3 regions of the Pantoea rwandensis genome follow, and region 1 is predicted to be linked to each of the others. Evidence: predicted binding sites of a transcription regulator. Region 1 holds the regulator's gene; each other region holds the start of a gene.
The links. The regulator PhoB, encoded in region 1, activates phosphate uptake and scavenging genes when phosphate is short. The targets are predictions, from matches to a motif close to CTGTCATAAAACTGNCNNAT.
Positions count from the first base shown of each region.

Region 1 (6,053 bases):
TGCGTGAGTAACGATTGCTGCTGTTGACGCTGCTGGGCATCGCTGTGCAGCTGCTGCTGCGCTTCACCTTGCTGGCGGGCATTGTCACGCAGTGCCACACGCAGTGATTCCAGCTGTTCAGCGAGACCCGCCGCCACCTCGTCACTTAAGGCAGCAGGGCGCTGTTGCTGATGGGCTGTGACGCGCTGTGCCAGCTGTTGGCGCAGCGCGATCTGCTGCTGACGCTGTTGCTCCAGCGTTTGCAGATGCTGGCGCAGATGCTGAATATCCTGTTCGTCCAGCAATGCGCTGCGCAATGCCTGCTCGTCGATGAAATGGCTGTGCTGGAGTGCGCTGTTAAACGCCGTTTCCGCAGCCTGTATGCGCAGCTGCATGGCTTGCAGTTGGCTATCAATCTGCTCACATTGACCATTCAGGCTATGCAGCTGGCTTTGTGCCTGCTGCCACTGCTGCAACTGCTGTGCCAGCGCTTGTTCGCACTGTTGCAGTGTGGCCTGCTGCTGCTGGCGTGCGGCGCTCACCTGGCGATCGCCAAACAGCTGCTGGCGCTGCTGCTGCTGTTCTGCATGTTGCTGTTGCAGGCTGCTAAGCGCGTGCTGCAAGGCCTCCAGCTGCTGCTGCTCGCGCGTCAGATTATTTTGCAGGTTGCTCTGCTCGCTGTCGGCTGTAGCCAGCTGTGGCTGTAGTTCGGCCAGCAAGCGCTCACTCTGCTGCCAGGCTTGCCAGCGCTGCTGCAATGTGGCCAGCCAGCTGGCGCGGCCATCGCGATCGGGCAGCGCAAACTGATGTGCCGCCAGCTGCTGTTCCAGCTGCTGCGCTAACTGCTGCCAGGCGCTGTGTGCCTGCGTTTCACGCTGGTTCAGCTCATCAAGCGTTTGCTGTAGGTTGTTCAGCTGCTGCTGTGCCAGCAGTTGTGCGCTTTGCCGCTGTTGCCACTGCTGTTGCTGTAACAGATGCGCATCTTTGGCCTGTTGCAGCGCTCGCGCCGCATTTTCGCGCTGCTGCAGTTGCTGCTGCTGCGCCGCTTCCTGCTCATCCTGCTGCTGTTGCCACGCCGTAAAGACATCTTGCTGATCCAGCGTGCAGGTAAGTGCCAGCTCACCGCTGAGGCCTTGCCAATGCTCGCGTGCGACCGCGAGTTGCTGCTCGAATTCGGTGATCTCCTGTTGCAGCACCTGCTGCTGTTGCAATGCGAGCTTTTGCTGCTCACTTTTCGCGGTGCCCGACTCTTTAAGCTTACTGACCAGCGCTTCCTGCGCCGCCAGTCGTTGCTGGTTTTCGCCCGGTTGTAATTGCTGATACTGCTCAATCGCCGGATGCTGGCATGAGCCGCACAGTGGGCAGGGCTGCTCGGGCTGCAGCCGGGCGCGTTCATCAGCCAGCTGTGCGATGGTGCGCTCCAGCTCGCAGATTTTGCGAATATCCAGCAGTGCCTGATGCTCACGCTTGTAGTCCTCGCGCAGCGCCTGCAAGGCCTGTTCATCGCGCTGATGCTGTTGTTGTAACTGTGCCCGTTTTTGTTGCCGCAGTTGCAACTGCGGCTGCAACGACTGCCAGCGCGCCGCCAATAAGCTGAGCTGGTGGCGTGGCGCGCGCTGATGTTGATGCTGGGTCAGCGCGGCACGCAGCGCAGTGCTGTTGATGGCGGCTTCAAGTGAAGTGAGTGCCTGCTCCGCTTGCTGACGTTGCTGGCTGGCCTGCGCCTCAGCGTGCTGCAAAGGTTGCAACGCGCGATCACCTTCGGCAATCGCCTGCTGCTGCTGTGTCAGCAGTGCGTTTTGCTGTTGCTGTTGTGCACGAAGTTGCGTTAGCGCCTGTTCGCGTTCATCGAAACGAGCGATATCGGCCTGCCAGCGCGTCAGCTCTGGCCCCCAGAGCGCCACTGCCGCTTCACGGTTGCGAAATGTCTGTTGTTCTGCCAGTTGCTGCTGTAAGCGCTCACGGGTTAGCTGATGCTGATTGAGCGCGTTTTGGCTTTGCTGCACTGTCAGTGACTGCTGCGCATGCAGGCGCTGCTGCTCAGTCAATTGCTCTGCACGGCTGGCGATCTGTTGATCGAGCGGAATCACTTGTTCGGTGAGCAAGGTTTCCAGCTGTTGCTGGTCGGCGAGTGCCTGCTCACGCGCCTGCTGTGCCGTGTGATAGCTTTTTTCACCCTGCTGCAGTGTGGTTTGCGCATCTTGCTGCTGCGTGTGCAACTGCTTTGCCTGCTGGGTGGCGAGCTGTTGATCTTGTTGCAATTGCTCACGCTGCTGAAGTTTTTCTCGCAGCTTCTCAGCCGGTTCCGCACGTGCCAGGCGCTGGCGATCGCTCTCCGCCTGTTGCCATGCCTGCTCGGCATCCTGGTTAGCCTGTTCGGCTTGCTGTTGCTCCTGCGTCAGTTGGTGAGATTGTGTCAGCCACTGTTGCTGTTGTTGCGCCTGCTCAAGCTGATCGCTCAGCATTTTTTCCTGAGCCGTTAACGCTTCAACTTGCTGCATCAGTTCTGTGCGACGCCCCTCATCCAGCAACATCATGCCGCCAGCGCGCGCGCGCAATGTCTCCAGATTGCTGCGTGCGGTACGCCAGCGTTCGTAAATCTGCATCGAAATCTGGCCGTAAATCTCTGTGCCGGTCAGCTCTTCCAGCAGTTCGGCACGCTCGCCCGGTTTGGCGTTAAGGAAGGCAGCGAACTGACCCTGCGACAGCATCATTGAACGGGTAAAACGATCAAAATCGAGGCCGGAAAGTGTTTCGATGAGCTTGAGTTTGTCACCGACCTTATCGGCCACAATCTGGTTATCCGCCACGCGCGCCAGCTCGACGCGCGGTGCCTGCAATTTGCCATCGGCCTGGCCACGCGCGCGGTTCTGGCTCCAGAAGGCGCGCCAGGCTTCGCCTTTAATCTCAAATTCCACTTCCGCCAGGCATTCGGCAGTGTCACGCGTAATCAGTTCGTTTTGTGTCTGCGACAGCACGCCAAGGCGCGGCGTCTGGTGGTAGAGCGCCAGGCAAATGGCATCCAGCAAGGTGGTTTTACCCGCGCCGGTCGCGCCGGTAATGGCAAATAAGCCGTTGCTGGCGAAGGGTTCACGACGAAAATCGATAAACCATTCACCGCGCAGCGCGTTGAGGTTCTTGAAGCGTAACGTCAGGATTTTCATGCAGACGGATTCTCCAGCGCGGCGAGAGTAGTGCGGAACAGTTGCGTGAGCTGCTCGGCTTGTTCGGCATCCAGCTGTTCTTCCTGCGCCAGACGGCGAGCAAACACCTCTTCAACTTTCAATTCGCTCAGGGTTTCGTTATCCATACGCGCCAGGCTGCGCTGGCGCTGTTCGCGGCTGCGGCGCACCAGCAGGACTTCCACCGGCAGGGCTTCGGTCAACTGTTCCACGCGGCGCTGCAAATCACTCAAATATTCCTGAGTGGTAATTTCAATATCCAGCCACACCGGCTGTCCGGCATCGCTATCGCTGAACTGCGCCAGCTGCTGCTCAATCTCGGCCATTGAGCCCTTTAACATCTGCATGGGCTGGAACAGCGGGATCGGCAGCGCTGTGACGCTATCCAGCTGAGCGCTGAACTCCACCAGGAATATGCTTTTCTCACGTCCCAGTTCGTCAAAACTGAGCGGAATGGGTGAGCCGCTGTAGCGAATATGCTCGCTATCGGCAATACGCTGCGCCCGGTGAATATGGCCGAGCGCGATGTAATCGGCGGGAGGAAACGCCTGCGCCGGGAAGGCGTCGAGCGTGCCGATGTAGATATCACGTACCGAGTCGCTTTTCGTTACCCCAACGGTGGTGAGATGCCCGGTGGCAATGATGGGAAGTGCGCGATCGGCCCGTTCGGTCAGCGCCGCGGCATAACATTGCTGATAATGCTGCTCAATCGCTTCCAGCAGTGAGATCTGCTTCTCGCGCCCGGATTGTCCTGCCTGGCTGCGCAGAATGTCGCGCGGGCGTAAATAGGGAATGGCGCACAGCAGCGCGCCCGGCGTGCCATCGCGCTGATGCAGCGTCAGCACCTGTTGTTCGCCCTGCGGCGTGGCGCTGGTGATCACTCGGGTATTTAGACAGGCAAGCAACTCGCGCGATTCATTGAGTGTGGCAACGGAATCATGGTTGCCTGCCAGCACTATCAACTGGCACTGCGTTGATTGCAGCGCTACCACAAAGCGGTTAAACATCTCGCGCGCATAGCTTGGCGGCGAACCGGTATCAAACAGGTCGCCGGCGATGATTAAGGCATCCACCTGATGCAGGGCAATCTGGGCCAGCAACCAGTCGAGAAAGGCCTGATGCTCAGCCGCCCGGCTTTTGCTGTAAAAGAACTGACCGAGATGCCAATCCGCGGTGTGAATGATGCGCATGAATACTCCCTGCTTCGTTAAGCGAACGCGAATTATAACCTCTTCAGATCGCAAAGAAAAAAAAGCGATAATCGTTGTCTCATTTCTGTTTTTTAACTATTTATCATAGGTCGGGTTTTTCATAAAAGTGTCATAAAAGTGACGCATAATGGCGCCGCAAATCCCAGTGACAAGCCGTCACAACAGCAGGAGTTATAATGGCTAAGCGCATTTTGGTTGTGGAAGACGAAGCTCCCATCCGTGAAATGTTATGTTTCGTGCTGGAACAGAATGATTACCAGCCTATTGAGGCAGAAGACTACGACAGCGCGATTGGTAAGCTGATCGAACCCTGGCCGGATCTCATTCTGCTGGACTGGATGTTGCCGGGAGGCAGCGGTATTCAGTTTATTAAACATTTGAAACGTGAAGCCATGACGCGCGACATCCCGGTGATGATGCTGACGGCACGCGGCGAAGAAGAGGATCGCGTACGCGGTCTGGAAGTCGGCGCCGATGACTACATCACCAAGCCTTTCTCACCGAAAGAGCTGATGGCACGTATCAAAGCGGTGATGCGCCGTATTTCACCAATGGCGGTGGAAGAGGTGATTGAGATGCAGGGCCTGAGCCTGGATCCTTCCTCGCATCGCGTGATGTCGGAAAGCACCCCGCTGGAAATGGGACCGACCGAATATAAATTGCTGCACTTCTTTATGACGCACCCGGAGCGTGTTTACAGCCGCGAGCAGCTGCTGAACCACGTATGGGGCACCAACGTTTACGTAGAAGATCGTACTGTTGATGTGCATATCCGTCGTTTACGTAAAGCACTGGAAGTATCTGGCCACGATCGCATGGTTCAAACCGTACGCGGAACAGGGTATCGTTTCTCTGCCCGCTACTAAACGGAGTCTTTTACCGTGCTGGAACGACTCTCCTGGAAGAGATTATTGACTGAGCTGGCGCTGGTCTGTTTGCCCGCGCTGGTGCTTGGTCTGTTGTTCGGTTATCTGCCCTGGCTGCTGTTAATTGCAGTAGCGGGTGTGATGTTTTGGCACTTTAGAAACCTGATGCGTCTGTCGCACTGGCTGTGGGTCGATCGTTCTATGACGCCACCTGCCGGGCGCGGTAGCTGGGAACCGTTGTTCTACGGCTTGTACCAGATGCAACTGCGTAACCGTCGCCGTCGTCGTGAGCTGGGTAACCTGATTAAGCGCTTCCGCAGCGGCGCGGAGTCTCTGCCCGATGCAGTGATTCTGACCACCGAAGAGGGCACCATTTTCTGGTGCAACGGGCTGGCACAACAGCATCTCGGGCTACGCTGGCCGGAAGATAATGGCCAGAACATCCTCAACTTGCTGCGCTATCCTGAGTTTTCCCGCTATATCCGCCAGCGTGATTTTGACAAGCCGCTGACGCTGGTGCTGAACAATCAACATCATATGGAGTTCCGTGTGATGCCCTACAGCGAAGGGCAATGGTTGATGGTGGCGCGCGATGTCACGCAGATGCACCAGTTGGAAGGGGCACGACGTAACTTCTTTGCCAACGTCAGTCATGAACTGCGTACGCCGTTAACGGTGTTGCAGGGCTATCTGGAAATGATGGACGATGCGACGATGAACGAGCGCACGCGCAGTAAGGCGTTGCACACCATGCAGGAGCAGACACGTCGCATGGATAGCCTGGTAAAACAGCTGCTGACCTTGTCGCGTATCGA
Region 1 covers NZ_CP009454.1:3,750,187-3,756,239, reverse strand. Annotated here, with positions in the region: gene LH22_RS17280 (AAA family ATPase) at 1-3,143, opposite strand, end outside; gene sbcD (exonuclease subunit SbcD) at 3,140-4,351, opposite strand; gene phoB (phosphate response regulator transcription factor PhoB) at 4,549-5,238, shown strand; gene phoR (phosphate regulon sensor histidine kinase PhoR) at 5,254-6,053, shown strand, end outside.

Region 2 (6,053 bases), 1.4 Mb from region 1:
CCTCGCCCGCTGTCACCCATTAATGCGGCTTCCAGCGCTTCAGGGGCTTGCTGGCGGTTTTCCCAAAGGCTTACAGGGATGGGTTTCATGCCGAAGGGGCTGCGCGAGTGCGTGCCGCCCGTTTGATGTGGCGCAATCAAAATATCGGCACCCAGCAGGGCGGTGACGCGAACGTTATCGGTGAGGTTATTGTCCCAGCAGATAAGAATCGCTATTCGTACACCCCACGGCGTATCAAACACCGTAAATGCATTCCCCTGGGAAATGGATGGATGCTCGAAAGCGTGGATCTTACGATGTACATGGCGTTGACCATCAGGCATGCAAACCGCGTAAGCATTGTAGAGCTGGCCGTTTTGATGCTTTTCAATATAGCCCGCCCCGATCGCCATCTGATAGCGCTCTGCCAGCGCCGCTATCCGTGCCAGTGACGGGCTGTCATCGCTGCGCTCGGCGAGGGCTGCCACTTCATCATGCGATAGCTGAGGCACATGCCAGTAACCCGTGATACACATCTCAGGAAAAGCCAAAACCTGAGTATCTGTCTGAGCGGCCTGATCAATAAACTGTTCCATCAGCGCTAAGTTGTACTGCTTGTCTCCGGCGCGATGACAAAACTGTACGGTGGCAACACGAAGCTGTTTGTTCATGGTGGTTTCTCTCGTAGGGGGATGGCGTGCTATTTCACCAGAGAGAAATCCACCGTGTATAATCACAACTTCGCTCACTTCGATAACCGAATGGAATGGATATTAAACTGCTCCGTGCCTTCGTTACGTTGGCTAAAACCCATGCTTATCACACTGCTGCTGAACAGTTGTGCGTGACGCAACCCGCGCTAACGAAACAAATCCAAACGCTTGAGCACCTTGCGGGTGTCACGCTTTTCCAGCGCGGGCGGCATGGCGCCCGCCTCACTGTGGCGGGAGAGCAGTTTTTGTCCGGTGCGCGGGATATCGTGGAGCGTCATGCGCAGTTTTGTGCCTCGATAGCGGAACGGCAGCAGGGCCAGACGGGAACGTTGACCATTGGATTTGGTATCTCGTCCTTTCGCATGGCACCTGAAAGGGTAGCGGCGTTCCGCACTGCGTATCCTGGCGTGCAGGTGTTATTAAACGACATGCCTTCTGCGGTGCAATGCCAGCAACTGATGGAAGGGCGACTGCAGATTGGATTTGTGCGCTTGCCGGTAACCGAACCGTTGCAAAGTCTTGTGCTGGATGAGGAGCGCTTAGTGCTGGCGATCGCGGCAGACCAGCCTTCCGATCTGGCGGAAGCGAAGGTGTTTATTGAAACTCACCAACTGCTCCAGCTCTCACCCGATCGCGGCAATGGCTTAACGGCTCAGGCGCAGCGCTATCTGTGCGGGCAAGGTTTTCCGCCTTGTAGGGTTGCAGCCGCCGATGATATCCAGACATTGCTGGCACGAGTGGCGGCAGGGGATGGTGTCGCGTTATTGCCGGCGAGTGTGAAACACATCCTTCCTGCTGGCGTCAGGCTATTGCCGCTGGAGGGTGAACATACGCATTGGCAAACAGGTTTGGCCTGGAACGCACAGATCAAAGACCCACTCAGAGACAAGTTCCTGGCGATGGTAATCGGGGATGGCCAGGTAAGTTAATGATGTGGCTGATCTGAAGACAAAAAAAAGCCTGAACTTTCGTTCAGGCTCTTCTTCAAAATGATGGCGGTGAGAGGGGGATTCGAACCCCCGATACGTTGCCGTATACACACTTTCCAGGCGTGCTCCTTCAGCCACTCGGACATCTCACCACATTTTTTCTGCCAACCGCACTGGGTCAACGGGGCGCTACTATAGGGAGTTACCTGAAAACGGTCAAGCCCTATTTTCTCCTTTTGTTCTATCCGCTTAAGCTCTGTGCAGCTTGCTGCATCTCTCGCCGAACTGCGTGTTCTGTCATCAAATTATTCCTTCTCTGCCACAAAAGTGTCACCAGACTGTCGCAGACTTGTCTGCGGAAACATTTGGTTATATTTACTGATAAGGATGCTTATAAATGAAACACATACCTCTTTTCACGGTTTCTCTGCTGGCTTCACTCATCGCAACGTCAGCAGTGGCAGATTCAACAACGTATAGCCGCGCCGCCACCGGTGATATCACCGAACACGGTGGCGCGCGCCGCCTCAGCAGCGACCAGACGGAAGCGCTGAAAGCCTCACTCATCAATACCACGGCCAAAAACGTCATCTTGTTGATCGGCGATGGCATGGGCGACTCGGAAATCACCGCCGCACGAAATCAGGCGATGGGCGCAGGTGGTTTTTTCCCAGGCATTGATGCGCTGCCGTTAACCGGCCAGTACACCCACTACTCGTTAGACAAGAAAACCCACAAACCGAACTACGTGACAGATTCCGCTGCCTCCGCTACCGCCTGGGCAACGGGCACCAAATCTTATAACGGTGCCATCGGCGTAGACGTCAATGGCAAGGATCAGGTCACCATTCTGGAGTTGGCGAAAGCTGCCGGCAAAGCCACTGGCAACGTCTCAACCGCAGAATTGCAGGATGCCACGCCCGCCGCTTTGATGGCGCATGTCACATCGCGTAAATGTTATGGCCCGGAGAAAACCAGCGAACTCTGTCCAACCAATGCGCTGGAGCAGGGCGGTAAAGGGTCGATCAGCGAGCAGATGCTGAAGACTCGTCCAGACGTCACGCTCGGCGGCGGGGCGAAATCGTTCACGGAAAGCGCCAAAGCTGGTGAGTATCAGGGAAAAACCCTGCGCGAGCAGGCTCAGGCGTTGGGCTTCCAGCTGGTCGATAACCTGGATGGCATGAATGCCATCCAACAGGCCGACCAAAGCAAACCGGTACTGGGTCTGTTCTCCGACGGCAATATGCCGGTTCGTTGGCAAGGGCCAAAAGCCAGCTATCACGGCAACATTGATAAACCCGTAGTGACCTGCGAAGTGAATAAAGATCGCCCGGCATCAACACCGACACTGGCGCAGATGACCAAAAAGGCAATTGATTTGCTGAGCACCAATGAGAAAGGTTTCTTCCTGCAGGTGGAAGGCGCGTCGATTGATAAACAGGATCACGCAGCAAACCCATGTGGTCAGATTGGTGAAACCGTGGATCTGGATGAGGCCGTGCAGCAGGCGCTGGCCTTTGCACGCGAGCATGGCGATACCCTGGTGGTGGTGACGGCTGACCATGCGCACAGCAGCCAGATTATTGAAAATGGCAGCAAAGCGCCGGGCCTGACGCAGGCGGTGAACACCAAAGATGGTGCGGTCATGACCATCAGCTACGGTAACTCTGAAGAGGATTCTCAGGGGCATACCGGCACACAGTTGCGTATCGCGGCCTATGGTCCTTATGCGGCTAACGTGGTGGGCCTGACCGATCAGACGGACTTGTTCTTTACGCTGAAGGATGCAATGGGCATTAAGTAACTGCGCCCGTCAGCAACGAGAATCCCCGCATTAGCGGTAATGCTTGTCAGTTAAGATCTTAATGGAGGCCGCAACGGATAACGTTGCGGCTTCTTTTTTACCGCCCTTGGGTAATGCCGCACTCTTCTTTCCGGCAGCACCAGCCCTGGCGCCATCGCCATTACCTCTTCCATTATCCGCGGTATTTTTCCCGGTGAGATGCCCGGTAGCAGGCTCAGATGACTTCTCAGATACAGTGCGGACTGCTTAAAACTCATCTGATAAGGTTCCACACCTTTCAGGCTGTACGCCATCTGCGCCATCATGAACCTCAGAAGGTTATAGGCCAGGACCACGCCCCACAGCTCCTGACGCACAAGTTCTGGCTTTTTGCTTCTCAGCGTCAGCTCATTATTCAGCAGGTGTTGTTTCATCTCGCGGAACCCATGCTCTATTTCCCAGCGATGGCCGTATAAATCCACGACATCTGCTTTGGGATACCTCAGGGGATCGCACATGGATGTCAGGATTTGAACCGTTTTTCCGTTGAGTTCTTTGCTGATAAGCCTTGCCGTCAGCGTGTCCGCAGCTCCCTGCCATTTTTTCTTCGCCTGCGGCGACAGCTGTAATTCCACCAACGCCTGCCCGGCCCCTAAGCTACGGACTATACGGTACTGTGCTCCTTTGCGCAGCGGCAGCATCCAGTGTCTTTCCGTTCCCGCTGACTGCCAGGCGTGCAGCAGACCCAGCGCGTAAAAACCTTTATCAAAGAGGGTCAGAGAGTGGTCGGGGGTCTGTGGGATAAGCTGAGCGGCAAGATCGGCTTCGCCGGCAGCTGAGACGCTGTCGAACGCTGCTGCTGACAGCAGGTGACTGGTGACTTCCATCTGACAGACCATTCGCACCTGCGGCCACTCAGAGCACTTATTAATATTGGCCGTTCGCCCGAAGGCGGCATCATTCTCTGGTGTGTCAGGGGTACGCCATACGGTGCCATCCACCGCCATCAGAGTCAGTCCGTTCCAGTGCGACAGCGGTGTCTTTTCAAACCACAGGCGCTGCGTTTTCTCAAACATTAACCGGATAACATCTTCTCCAAATCGCTGCCGGGCCTGCACAACCGCGCTGGGCGCAACAAAGGGCCTTTTCCCCGGCAGAAGGATATCCAGGTGTGAGACGAGCTGAGTCATCGAATGGGAGCGAAAAAGTGCCATGCCCGTCACTGCCCAGACCATCATTTCCATCGACAACCTGCGCTTACGTAACGTTACTGTCCCGGTATCCGCGAGACACTCGTCAATAAGTTCAGGAGAAAGGAGATCAGAAAGCGTCGAGAACTCCTGAGGAGTAAAGTTATGAACAATATCGAGAGCCTGACTGAGAAGCATAAAAAAATCCGTAATCCCTGAGAGATTACGGATTCTTGCAGAACTGTTGGATCGTTCAACCGATCATTTTTGTCTTAACTGATCGGCATTACGCATTAGCGGGGATTTTTTTAGTTGAGGAGGAGGGCGAATTACAGGCCGCGCTGTGCCATGAGACGTGCTAAATCCACCAGTCGATTTGAGAAGCCCCACTCGTTGTCGTACCAGGCAAGAATTTTCACCAGGTTGCCGCCAATCACCAGCGTGGAAAGGCCGTCGATGATGGATGAACGAGGATCGCCCTGATAATCACTGGAAACCAGTGGTTCATCGCTGTAACCGAGAATCCCTTTCAGCGGACCTTCTGCTGCTGCGGCTTTAAAGGCATCATTGACCTCCTCGGCGGTGACATCGCGTTTAAGCGTCACGGTTAAGTCGACAATCGACACCACCGGCACCGGTACGCGCAATGAATAGCCCGTCAAACGCCCATCCAACTCGGGGATAACACGGCCCAACGCTTTAGCCGCGCCGCTTGAATAAGGCACGATTGACAGCGCCGCCGCGCGCGCGCCGCGCAGATCTTTCTCCGGCTGATCGTGCAGTACCTGGCTATTAGTATAAGCATGAGTGGTGTTCATCAGACCATGCTCAATACCGAAGGCCTGATGGAGAACCTGTGCAGCCGGGGCTAAGCCGTTGGTGGTGCAGCTGCCGTTGCTCACGACGAAATGCTGTTGAGGGTCGTAGCGCTGATCGTTCACGCCCAACACTATCGTCAAATCATCGTTTTTACCCGGCGCGGAGATAATGACGCGTTTCGCGCCACCGCGGGTGATATGCACCGCTGCTTTGTCACGTTCAGTGAAGAATCCGGTGGCTTCGATAACAATATCGACACCCACATCGCTCCAGCGAATATTGGCCGGATCTCGTTCGCTGAACACGCGTACTGGCTTACCATCAATGCGCAGTTCAACTTCACCCGCTTCCACTTCTGCAGGCAGTCGACCCAGCAGAGAGTCGTGTTTCAGCAGATGCGCCAGCGTTTTGCTGTCGGTGAGATCGTTAATCGCCACAATCTCAATATCATCACTGCCCAGTGCGGCGCGGAATACGTTACGTCCGATACGGCCAAAACCGTTAATGCCTACCTTGATCATTATTGACTCCTTATCCGAAGTGGTTGCAGTCAATGTAGGACGATGTGGGATTGGCGTAAACGACAAAAAAGGATCACTTTACGCCATTTTACGGCAGTGAAAGCGTTGGCGATATTCAC
Region 2 covers NZ_CP009454.1:2,316,209-2,322,261, forward strand. Annotated here, with positions in the region: gene LH22_RS10570 (nitrilase family protein) at 1-650, opposite strand, end outside; gene LH22_RS10575 (LysR family transcriptional regulator) at 746-1,621, shown strand; tRNA gene LH22_RS10580 (tRNA-Ser) at 1,686-1,773, opposite strand; gene phoA (alkaline phosphatase) at 2,019-3,425, shown strand; gene LH22_RS10590 (IS4 family transposase) at 3,476-4,792, opposite strand; gene gap (type I glyceraldehyde-3-phosphate dehydrogenase) at 4,924-5,934, opposite strand; gene LH22_RS10600 (GlxA family transcriptional regulator) at 6,013-6,053, opposite strand, start outside.
Region 2: phoA (alkaline phosphatase) is a predicted target of PhoB. The motif match lies at 1,949-1,968, and genes of this name have one in related genera.

Region 3 (6,053 bases), 360 kb from region 1:
ATAACATGGTGGCCGCCGCCAGTTTGTATAGCAACGCACGTGATTTAATCCGCTATCTGGATGCGCATTTACACAATGACGCCAGCGCCCCCATCAATGCCGCTTTTGCTCAGGTTAATCAAGGCTATGAACAGCATGGCAACCAGTCTCAAAATATTGCCTGGGTCACGGACACCTACGGTCAGCAGAAAATCACCTATCAGGTGGGCTATATTGGCGGCTACTCCAGCTTTATCGGTTTTGATAAACAAAATGGCAATGCGATTGTGGTGCTGCAAAATGCCTTTAACTGGAGCAACTATCTGGGCATTGCTCTGTTGATGGATCTGGCGCAGAAGAACCAGGCAGAGTAACGAACATGGTTGCTTGCAATTTTACTGCGCCAAAAATCGCTTTTGCTGAGGTATGCTGTGCAGCGAAATTTGACGCGCAAAGCGCGCCGGGGGAACCTTCTGCGTGCTGCACTTGTCAGTAAATTGGACAGTTAATAATTAACCAGAGTGGAAATCACCAATGCGCAGGACACACGTCACCCTTCTTTCTGCAGGAATTTTTCTGGGCGCTTTGAGCCTGACTCCAGCCGCACTGGCTGAAGGCGAGCAAACGGATAACGTACCACCGCCACCTCAGGTGCAGCAGACCGCACCCGACGCACAAACTCAGGCTCCGGCAGTGGATGCCCCGGCCAGCAACGAACCAGCGGAATCCAGCGGCGATGTGGCACCGATTCGCCCATCGCAGAACGGGATGCAAGATGCCCCTGCCGGGCAAAATAATTACGATCTGAATACCATCATTATCGACTACAAAGAGTACAAAGTCGGTGATGTAGTACCCGATGAGTATCGTAAAAAGCAGTACACCATTGTGGAGTGGCAGCCACGCCACCTGCCAGCACCGCAGCCTGGTACACACTGGGCTTATATCAATGCCAACTACATCCTGATCACCGACGACAGCGGCAAGATTGTGATGGGTAAATCTGGCGACATCTTCTTTAAGGGTTAATCTCTCCCTTTGTGTGGCGGCCGTCAGGCTGCCACGCTTCCTGCAAATCCCTCCTCCTTCAGATTCATCCTCTCGGGTGCTTTTTAATGCGCCGGAAAAGTGGCACGCTGCTCATTACGCTTTCACTGACAAAGGAACGGAACCATGACGCAACACACCAACGCCTACGGACAACCAGTCGGTGCACCATTGCCAGATTGGCAACCGCGCAGCTGGCCCTCTTATGAGACTTTCAACGGCCAGTACTGCCGTCTGGAACCTTTAAGTGCGGAACGCCACGGTCGCGATCTCTACGCCGCCTATGCGCTGGCCATTGATGGCGGTGACTGGACTTATATGTTTGCTGAGCCCTTTACCAGTGAGGCGGAGTATCTGGCTTATGCGCGCAAGATTGAGCAGGGTAAGGATCCGATGCATTTTGCGGTGATTGACCTGCGCAGTCAGCGTGCGGTGGGCACATTGGCATTGATGCGCATCGACACCGCGCACGGTGTGGTGGAAGTGGGGCATGTGGCATTTTCACCGCTGCTCAAGCAAACCTCTATGGCAACAGAAGCGCACTATCTGCTGATGCGTTATGCCATTGAACAGTTGGGCTATCGTCGATACGAATGGAAATGCGACAGCTGTAATTTACCTTCACGCAAAGCGGCATTGCGGCTGGGATTCCAGTTTGAAGGCCTATTTCGCCAGGCGATTGTTTATAAAGGGCGCAGTCGTGATACCTGCTGGTTCTCGATTATTGATGGCGAATGGCCGCCGCTTAAGCAGGCATTCGAACGCTGGCTGGCAGCGGAGAATTTCAATGCAGAAGGGACGCAGCGCATGAAACTGGAAGCGCTGCGTTAAGGCTGTGAAGGGCCGGGCTGCCCGCCTGGCTCAGCTGTTTAAGAGATATTTTGTCGTCATGGCAATTAATGCGGTGGCGATAGTGAGCAGAACGCGTCTGATCCAGATGTTGTCTTGTTTTAACTCGGTAAAACCAATCTGCATCCGTTGGTCTAACGCGTTGATTTTAATGTCTTGCTGATTGAACCGTTCGTCAATTTTTTCAAATTTCTCATCGATTCTTTCAAATTTCTCATCGATTTTTTCAAATTTCTCATCGATTTTTGCGAATTTCTCATCAATCTTCTCAAACTTTTCATCGATTCTTGCGAACCGCTCATCGATTTTATCGAACCTTTTATCAACTTTATCAAACCGCTCATCGATACTTTTTTCGAGCGCTTCAAAACGCTGATTCACCGCGTGAAATTGTAATGTAACCTCGTTTTGAAATTGGTCTAAGCGGCCTTCGAGAGCATCGAGTCGGTTATTTGTCGCGCTTTGCGCCCGGATCAAGCTTTCTGTCGCCTGTGACAAGTCAAATTTGGTTAAGGCATTTTCCTGCTGCATATCAGCAAAAATCTCCACCATTACCTCAGCCTGTCTATCGGCGACGCCTGCATCCTGTAACGCTTTATAGGCTTTATGCGTGTTAATCATGGTCAGTATCATCCTTTCATTCCTCTGGTGTCCTTCCGTGAAAATGAAAGCCTATCCAGTAGGTGATAGTTTCACAATGTAATGAAATGGATTTTGCGCGGTATCTCGAAAAAAATCAATGCTTACAATAAGTAACGAAAACAACTAATAAAAAAGGCCTGCGCGTTGGCAGGCCTGCATGGGTGGGGGAATGGCTTAATTTTACGGATGTGGAATAATTTTTATCTCCACCATACCAATGCCCAATTTGCGCGGATCCTGCCCGGTAATATTGCCGACGTTAGAGAGTTGCGGCTCAGGTGGCGCAATAATCAGGTTGTGACTGCCGTTGGGGTTGCTGAAATGCAGTGTGGTGGTCGAGAAATCATCGCCCAGATTCAGCATCTGCTCTTCATCACCGACGCGAACTGGAATCAGTCGATGCGCATTGGGTCCAAAAGCGCGTGCGGTGATCTGCACATCAAAGCGAGACGGTAAAGGTTCGACATATTCGATATTCACTTCAGGTGCCAGATTCGCATTTGACCAACGTCCCCAGCTTTCGGGGCGAGATATTCCTGTGAAACGCTTCACGCTGTCGGGAGCGCCTGGCACAGTCAGCAGGAAGCTGTCGGCGTTATAGCGAATCGCATTATCTTCCACGCGAATCTGCTGCTCGTTGAGTTGATAAGTCGCGGCACTCACCTCGGCTTTCGGGAATTGCGCTTTGCCCTTCCACTGCGGTTTATCGATGCGCGTTACCGTCGGTTTTGCCCCCATTTGACCCATGGCGACACAGAGATCGCTAGAGAGTGCCAAATCGGGCTGCCATAAACGGCCCATCTTGAAGCAGCGATCGACCCAGACAAATTTATCAGAAGCGGTAAAGTCTGCGAGCTGGTAGCGCAGCGGTGCCGAATATTCGCCTTCTGGCAGTGGCTCGACGCGATCTTGCCCAATGCGAAATAGAATAGGCAATTTAAAGGTAGAGCCGGAGAAGCTGAAGGTGTTTTTTTGCTGGTCGACAGTAAACGCATCGAGCTTGCTGGGGAAATTCCACAGCTGGATGATATCGGCTTTCCATGCGGTCACTTTTTGCGCCATGTCTTCAAACTGCGCCGATAAAGACGTCGAAGAGAGGCCGCTGCGGCCGAGTCCAATCGCCTTATCACCACCCAGAATATCCAGCACCGTCGCACCGTTGTCCAGGGTACTGCGTTTGCCATCCAGCACTTCCGCTTGTGGCTGGTCACCACGAATCACCATAAACAGATCGCGGCGCGGCTGCTTGATCAGGTACTGATGCGCGGTGTTATTCATGGCCAGATGATCCGAACTGACGACGATGATGGTGTTTTTAAACCAGGGTGACGCTTTGATGCGCGCAATCAAACGCGCGACATGCTCTTGTGAGCAGGCCACCGCACTGAAGGATTGGTTCGGTTTACCATCGTAGCTGTAGCTTTTGCGCTGACAGCTGCGCGAGATAAATCCGTCAGGGTGATGGGTGTCCACCGTCAGGGTGAACAAGGCAAAACGTTTTTGCTGACGTGAAAGCGCTTCGTATTTCTCAAACACTTCATCCATCACCGTATCATCGTAAAAACCCCAGTTGTTGCGGTAACTGGGATCGGCGACGCGGCTGATGAGCTCTTGCGAGCCGTACATATGTGCGGGCGAAAAGCCGTGTGACAGCAGGAAGGTATCTTTGCCAGCAAAACGTAAGTCTGCGCCCTGGATAAACCAGTTTTCATAACCGGAATTCTTCAGGATATCGCCGAGGCAAATATTCTGCGGGTAAAAGCTGGAAAGCGAGGCCGAAGCGTTACCATCAAAAGGGGCAAACAGTGGGATACCGCATTGAGAAGCGACCATGCCAGCAATGGTGTAATCGGTGCTTGGTAACTGCTCGGTTTCACTGAAATCGATGCTCTGGTCTTTTTCGCGACTCAGTTCCGGCGCGAGTCCGGGGAAAGCATCTTGATCAAAATAGGTGCGTTCAAGGCTCTCACCGTAGATGTACACCAGGTTGAGTTTGGGATCGGGAATGGTTTTATTGGGCGTCTTATAATAGTTATCGAAATCAGAGTCGGCCAGACGTGAATGTGAGGCAATAAGATCCTTCACCTGACGAAAAGCAGGTGTGGTTTGCACCGAACCTGCAGCGCAGGCGATAGCCAGTAAACTCCAGCCTAAATGATGCGGCCGTTTACGGCGGCGTAGCAGCCAGGAAAGCAGGCAAAACAGCAAAAACAGGCCAATGATTAATCCAATAGCGGGCACCACATATTTACTGACGCCGGCACCTGTCAGGCTGTTGGTCAGGGTATACAGCACCGCATCGGTGATGCCATCGCCGGTAAAATAGTTGCTGGCGAACAGCGTGGCATTGAGCACGATAAACAGCGTGAGCAGCACTAAGATCAGGATAAACCAGAATTTATTTCGCCCGGCTTTACAGGAGTAAACGGCGATTGCCGCTAAAAAGAGTACAACCGAAACCAACTCGGACAAGGTTTGATCCTCACATAAAATAGTGACGCCATCCCTGCGCCCTCGGCCCTCTTTGGGGGTTATGCGTCAATTTATATGGGCTGTCACAGTGCTGCAACATAACCACACAGAATTGTGCGGTGGGCTCCGATCCGTTTAAGGCAGGTTTAGATTGACTATGGTTTGACCTGGCAGCAACGCACGCGCCGCTGCCAGCGAGGGGCGAGGAGGGATCAGAGCTTGCCAGTCAGATACTGCGCTTCGCCGTCGGCAAAGCTCCAGTCGCCTTTGCTGTTAGTGATAAAACTGATCATCAGATCGTTGCCCTGCACGCCACAATTTTCCTGCAACTCGCGCGCTAACTCTGCCATGAATAGCGTTTTCTGTTCTTCACTTCTTGGGCTGGTGTACACGCGCACCATCACCAGGTTATCGGTCCGCTCGAAACCCAGCCCGGTATCCTGAAACTCCATTTGATAGCGTTTATTCTCATGAACAATCTGATAGCGATCCCGCGCGGGGACTTTGAACGCGCTTAATACCGCGCGGTGCGCGGCGTCCAGCAAGGTACGAATTTCTGATTCAGAACGGCCCTGAATCACATCAAAAGTCAGTAACGGCATAAATAAACCCTCGTTTTTGCTCACAAGATAAGAGTAGGATGTGGCTTTATGCTGCCGCTTGCTGCAGGAAAGAAAAAGCGCGCTGGTTGAAATGATTATTTATTATTTTGAACAATCCATATGAAAGAAATCAAAACTGATGCACTCTGGGTGCATTTGCACTGGCTAACGGTGCTGGCTGAACTGGGCAGTTTTACTCGTGCAGCTGAACGATTAGATGTCAGCAAAGCGGCCATGAGCCAAAAGATTAAAGAGCTGGAAGAGATGGCGGGGGTGTCACTGGTGCAGCGCACCACGCGCAGCGTGCGTCTGACCTCGGCGGGCGAGAAGCTGGTGGATGAGTTGCGCGATCCTTTCGCACGCATCGCCCAAAGTTTTTTCAGCGTGCGCGATGAGGCCGGGCCAGTCCGCGGCCTGGTGCGTGTCAGCGCGCCGGTGGCGTTTGCACGTCAGCAGCTGGTG
Region 3 covers NZ_CP009454.1:4,113,061-4,119,113, reverse strand. Annotated here, with positions in the region: gene LH22_RS18885 (serine hydrolase domain-containing protein) at 1-353, shown strand, start outside; gene LH22_RS18880 (RcnB family protein) at 514-1,008, shown strand; gene LH22_RS18875 (GNAT family N-acetyltransferase) at 1,153-1,857, shown strand; gene LH22_RS18870 (hypothetical protein) at 1,888-2,496, opposite strand; gene opgB (phosphatidylglycerol--membrane-oligosaccharide glycerophosphotransferase) at 2,698-4,989, opposite strand; gene LH22_RS18860 (tautomerase family protein) at 5,202-5,591, opposite strand; gene LH22_RS18855 (LysR family transcriptional regulator) at 5,712-6,053, shown strand, end outside.
Region 3: opgB (phosphatidylglycerol--membrane-oligosaccharide glycerophosphotransferase) is a predicted target of PhoB. The motif match lies at 5,070-5,089, and genes of this name have one in related genera.